Regions from separate parts of the Sporosarcina sp. P26b genome, predicted to be linked through region 1. Evidence: a T-box and tRNA genes for the amino acid it is inferred to sense, from the RefSeq annotation. Region 1 holds a T-box; the other holds one or more tRNA genes.
The links. A T-box is a leader RNA that pairs with one kind of tRNA and senses whether it is charged. The one in region 1 lies ahead of CSV69_RS03770 (valine--tRNA ligase), so its partner is inferred to be a tRNA-Val.

Region 1 (3,186 bases):
TCTGCAACGGATTTTTCTCCTGATAAATCGATTTCTTCATACTTCATTCCATCCATATTCATTAATGCGAAACGGGAAGCATTCCAAATTTTATTGGCAAAGTTCCAAATCGCTTCTACTTTTTCTGTAGAATAACGTAGGTCTTGACCAGGTGAAGAACCTGTTGCAAGGAAGTAACGCAATGCATCTGCACCGTATTGCTCGATTACGTCCATTGGATCTACACCGTTACCAAGCGATTTAGACATTTTTCGCCCATCTTCCGCACGAACTAAACCATGGATCAAAACATCTTTGAATGGACGCTCTTCCGTGAATTCAAGTGCTTGGAAGATCATACGAGACACCCAGAAGAAGATAATATCATATCCTGTAACAAGGGCATCCGTTGGGTAATACTTTTTGAACGTTTCGCTATCTACGTCAGGCCAGCCCATTGTCGAGAACGGCCATAGAGCAGATGAGAACCAAGTATCAAGTACGTCATTGTCCTGTGTCCAGTTTTCTGCGTCAGCCGGTGCTTCTTGACCCACATAAATTTCACCTGTTGTGTTGTGATACCAAGCTGGAATACGATGGCCCCACCAAAGTTGACGAGAAATACACCAGTCATGAACATTTTCCATCCAACTTAAATACGTTTTCTCGAAACGCTCAGGCACAAACGTCACTTTTTCTTCTTCATTTTTCTGCAGATTGATCGCTTGCTCGGCAAGTGGCTGCATATTAACGAACCATTGTGTAGAAAGATAAGGCTCCACTACTGCGCCGCTTCGTTCCGAGTGACCGACAGAGTGCATATGTTCTTCGATTTCAAATAACACATTCATCTCTTGTAAATCCTTAACGATTTGCGTACGACATTCGAAACGATCCATACCTTCATACTTACCTGCTAGTTTATTCATCGATCCGTCTTCATTCATCACGAGAATACGTGGTAAGTTATGGCGATTACCTATTTCAAAGTCATTCGGGTCATGCGCTGGTGTAATTTTCACTGCGCCGCTTCCGAAGTCCATTTCTACGTAATCGTCCGCCACGATTGGAATTTCGCGTCCAACGATTGGTAATGTAACCATTTTCCCGATCAAGTGCTTGTAGCGATCGTCTTCTGGATGAACCGCAACAGCCGTATCACCGAGCATCGTTTCGGGACGTGTTGTCGCAATTTCAATTGAACCTGTGCCATCTGTCAATGGGTAACGCATATGATAGAATGCACCTTGCACATCTTTATGGATGACTTCGATATCAGAAATCGCTGTTTTTGTTGCAGGATCCCAGTTGATGATATATTCGCCACGATAAATGAGCTTCTTCTCATACAATTTAACAAACACTTCACGTACCGCTTTTGAAAGACCTTCGTCGAGGGTAAAGCGTTCTTGTGAGTAGTCAAGTGCCAAACCAAGTTTTGCCCACTGTGCGCGGATATGGCTCGCGTATTCTTCTTTCCACTTCCAAGTTTCCTGTACGAAGTTCTCACGTCCAAGATCGTAGCGAGTTTTGCCTTCAGCGCGAAGTTTTTCCTCAACTCTTGCTTGTGTCGCAATTCCCGCATGGTCCATTCCTGGCAACCACAATGCATCATACCCTTGCATACGTTTCATGCGGATGAGCATATCTTGTAACGTTGTATCCCAAGCGTGACCTAAGTGAAGCTTCCCTGTCACGTTCGGTGGTGGAATAACAATCGTGTACGGTTCTTTCTCGCTTTTTACATCCGATTCAAAATACTTGCCTTCAAGCCACCACTCATAACGTCCTTTTTCAACTGCCTGCGGATCGTATTTAGTCGGCATTGTCAATTCATCAGTCATTATAGTTCCTCCTTCAAATAAAAAGGGATACAAAAAAGCCCCACTCATCCCGGTAAAAGGACGAAGGAGCTCGTGGTACCACCTTTATTTATGAACGCTAAAAAGCATTACATCTTCATGATTTGGTAACGGTCTTCACCGGTTCCTGCTACTAAAATTTCACAGAAACTGCTCATAGGGGACTTCCATATGTTGTTCCCAGGTACGTCCCACCTATCGTACCCTCTCTAAAGAAAACGTTTCACATGTACTTGCCTACTCTTCGCATTTATATTCTTATCTTTCATTATTATAAGCGAAGCATACTGTGTCCGTCAACTGAATACTAGTCGATAAGGAAAGGATGGTGAACGATGCGAAAAGGTTATAACCCCTACTTGTTGCCGCCCTGGCTACGGAAAACGAGATTTTACTGTAAAGGCTTTATCATCCCGTTGACCGTGTTCCAATTAGTGCGATTACTTATTGTCCCGACAACCGGAGACATATTATTATTTTGTTTACTCGCTGCTTTGTCTTTCTGCTTCTACAAAAACATTATTTGAATGGAAGATCTTTCTCGTGACATCGTCATCCATTTCGGCGATGTATAAGAGAAAGTCTTCCATTTCATTGTGGACTTGCTCTAGCGCACGATCAGCATTAGCAAGAAACTGCATATGGGAAGTCGATGCAGCCGTCAATTGGGGTTCTGCAGGTTCTTCTATAATTGCAACTGGTTCTTGTACAGGCTCTTGCACGGGTTGTTCCTGCTTCAAGTGAACCGTCCACTCTAAATTTAATCCGCCATCTTCCTGTGATGTAGTTTTAACATCCTGTACTTCCAGTTGCAAGTTTCCATCAAGTTCAGCTGGTAGATCTACATTCAGTGGCACCGCATATTCAAAATATCCTTTGCTGTTCTCCACTTCGACATCATTAATAACCAATAAGTCTTCCGCTGGGAGCTCCACCTGCTTGTCTGCGTCAAACACGACGTTTGCTGCAATATGATAGATCCCTTGCAAACGAATCGCTTCTTCCGTCCGTTCTTCCGTAAAGCCAGGCGTCACCTTTACCTCAGCCGATTCTGCAAATGCCCCGTACTCAGCAGGGAAATAAAAAGATTCTTGTAATGTCCATTGATGCGTCGTCATATTTGCTTCACTCCTTTTCTTAACTCAGGCTACTATATGAAGAAAATACGGAGTTTAGAAGTGAAGCTGAATTTAGAAATCTATTGAATCGTTACGGAAGTATCCTCCTCCTTGATCCACATCACGATCAACGCTCGTATCTCCATCACCATCTCGGTAATATCCGTTTACAGGAGTCCCATCTGCTCGGTGATAGCCTTTAACAGAATGTGGTTCAACAAAATTTA
Region 2 (3,186 bases), on a different contig from region 1:
CGGGTCGCTTAACTGGTGGGCCGGCAAAAGTTGCGATTTTCTCAAGTGCTTTGCAAGGTACGATCTCAGGTAGTTCCGTAGCAAACGTTGTTGGATCGGGTTCATACACGATTCCGATGATGAAGAAGCTTGGCTACCGTAAAGAATTTGCGGGTGGAGTAGAGGCTGCGGCTTCTACGGGTGGACAGATTATGCCACCGATCATGGGAGCAGCAGCGTTCCTAATGGTTGAATTCATCGGCGGTGTAACGTATTGGGAAATTGCCAAAGCGGCAGCTATTCCTGCATTGTTATACTTCACAGGAATTTGGATCATGACGCATTTCGAAGCAAAGCGCGTAGGTTTGCAAGGAATGGACGCATCACAGATTCCAAATCGGAAAGAAACATTAAAAAAGATTTATTTATTGCTTCCGATCCTTGGAATTATCGTCTTCTTATTGGCGGGTATTCCTACGATGAAGGCAGCATTACTCGGTATTGTTCTTACGATTATCGTCAGTTCAATTAGCAAAGAGACGAGAATTGGATTTAGAGATATGATTGATGCATTAGTAGATGGTGCACGTACAGCATTGGCTGTTGCGGCAGCGACTGCTTGTGCAGGTATTATTGTTGGCGTCGTTGTAAAGACGGGTCTTGGGCTAAGCTTGGCAACCGGCTTGATCTCAGCAGCCGGTGGTAACGTCTTGCTTACATTAATCTTCACAATGTTTGCAGCAATTATTTTGGGGATGGGCTCTCCAACGACAGCAAACTATGTTATTACATCTACAATTGCAGCGCCTGCCATCATTACACTATTGATGCTTGATGAGCCTGTAGGGGCAGCTGTGCCGATTGTAGTGGCAGTATCAGCACACTTATTCGTATTTTACTTTGGTATCATTGCAGATATCACGCCGCCTGTTGCGTTGGCAGCCTTTGCAGCTTCAGGTATTTCTGGTGGAGATCCGATCAAGACCGGTATCACTTCTGCGAAATTGGCAATAGCCGCCTTCATCATTCCGTATATGTTCGTCTTTAATCCAGCGATGCTGATGCTCGACTCGAGTATAACGGAGATTGTATGGGTGACCTTGACGGCCATTGTAGGTATGGTCGCAATCGGTGCTGGAATAATTGGCTACTGGTACAGTAAATTGAATTGGATTATGCGAATTATAACGATTGGTACAGGTATGCTGTTGATCTATCCTGAAACTATGACTGATATCATTGGTTTGGTGTTATTCATTATCTTGCTGGCATTCCAGTGGATGGGTAACAAGAAAAATACTCCGCCTAAATTAGCGTCAAATTAAATAACTAAAAGACTTGTTAGCTCGAAATGAGCTTGCAAGTCTTTATTTTTTTGAAGAAATAGTAAATTTATTGAATTATCTCCAACGTAAACTAAAGATTCTATTAGTCTATTTGGGAGGTTTGTACTATAGTGAGTGGTGTAATTAATAGAAGACAAGTTTAGTATTTGTAAGGGTTTGCAAAACAAGTGGATGTTTTAAAACACACCATGATCGTAAAGTCAAGAAGTCAAAGGTCTATAAAAAAGTCAATCGAATTTGGACTAATTACGCAGTTTTGGCAACGCTGATTATGTATATACTACATATAAGCGAATCAGTCATTGCAAACAAAATATAAAGATCGGTACAGAAACCAATCAAATCAAAAGGGAGCGAAATAATATGAATACACAAGAGACATGGTGGGAAAACGTATTTGAAGGGCACTTAGCGCATGGCTTTAACAAAGAACGTATGAGTGAGCTAGAACAAGAAGAATTTTTATATTTCGAGAATGAATCAATAGAAGAACCTATTCATCCTATGCAATAAGAGAAAGGAGAATCTTCTCTGAATAAGGTAACTAACTTCCATGAAAATCGGTAATTTTTCTGTCGTCGTAGAAAAATTGTCGATTTTTAATTTTGTTGTTTACAACAAGGATGGATAATGCTATTATAGTACTTGTGCTTGAGAGCCTAACTGGCTTGCTTCTTACACGCACATACTAGTATTATCGATTCCGTAGCTCAGCTGGGAGAGCGCCACCTTGACAGGGTGGAGGTCGCTGGTTCGAGCCCAGTCGGGGTCATAGGTGCCAAACCTAAGTTATTTACCGTCGGAACACGGTTTATAACAATAAACAGTCCTATTAGACCGAATGTCTAGGGGCTGTTTTTTTTATGTCTTGATTTCAGATAGTCTTTACTATTTTCGGCAAAATATAATTACAATACACACATAGGTCGCACGGTGTATACTTAAAGTACAAATAAGCATGTAGGTAAGCAGGAGGGATACGTTTTGATGAAAAGAAAACAAGAAACATCCAATGTAAAAGAATATATAGTGGAAGAACAAATAGAATTATTGCCATATTTATTGAAGATCATGTCAAAAAGTAGTCGGAATTCCGTTAAATCAGTTCTTACACGTGGACAAGTTATGGTGGATGGTCACATGACAACAAAGCATAATCAGTCATTAGAACCTGGACAAACGGTTGAAATACAAAGTAACAAAGCGGCTATAAATGTGTCTCAATTAGTAGGTGTAGCTATTCTGCATGAAGATGAGGATCTCATCGTAATCAATAAAGACGCAGGTGTTCTTTCTGTTGCGTCGGAAAAAGAAAAAGATCAGACAGCATATCGTGAAATTACGAAATATGTTAAAAGAAGTCATCCCGAGAATCGGATTTTTGTTGTGCATCGACTGGATCGAGATACATCCGGCGTCATGATGTTTGCTAAAAATGAAGAAACTCAGCAAGCTTTACAAAGCACGTGGAATGAATCCGTAAAGGAACGTTTGTATACGGCACTTGTAGAAGGAAAAGTACGTACACAATCGGGTACTATCAATTCTTGGTTAACTGAAAATAGTGCATTTCGAGTCTATTCAAGCCCGACTGACAATGGCGGGCAGCATGCGATTACACATTATAGAAGAATTCAGGCAAACAAAAACTTTTCATTGTTAGAGGTTCTTCTGGAAACGGGTCGAAAAAATCAAATTCGAGTACATATGGAAGAATTGGGTCATCCTGTGATAGGAGACAAAAAGTACGGTGCTACTGGCAATCCTATACGCAGAGTAGGGCTTCATGCGACGGCATTGGCCTTCCTGCATCCACGTACGGGCGAATTGGTTCGCTTTGAAGCAGAAGTACCACAGATCT

Region 2: it encodes a tRNA-Val, which carries the amino acid that the T-box ahead of CSV69_RS03770 (valine--tRNA ligase) is inferred to sense. The anticodon was not compared.

The regions. Positions count from the first base shown of each region.
Region 1 covers NZ_PDYW01000003.1:5,380-8,565, reverse strand. Annotated here, with positions in the region: gene CSV69_RS03770 (valine--tRNA ligase) at 1-1,823, opposite strand, end outside; T-box leader at 1,877-2,095, opposite strand; gene CSV69_RS03760 (hypothetical protein) at 2,324-2,959, opposite strand; gene CSV69_RS03755 (hypothetical protein) at 3,032-3,186, opposite strand, start outside.
Region 2 covers NZ_PDYW01000002.1:20,221-23,406, forward strand. Annotated here, with positions in the region: gene CSV69_RS02040 (TRAP transporter permease) at 1-1,304, shown strand, start outside; gene CSV69_RS16990 (hypothetical protein) at 1,689-1,838, shown strand; tRNA gene CSV69_RS02045 (tRNA-Val) at 2,025-2,097, shown strand; gene CSV69_RS02050 (RluA family pseudouridine synthase) at 2,313-3,186, shown strand, end outside.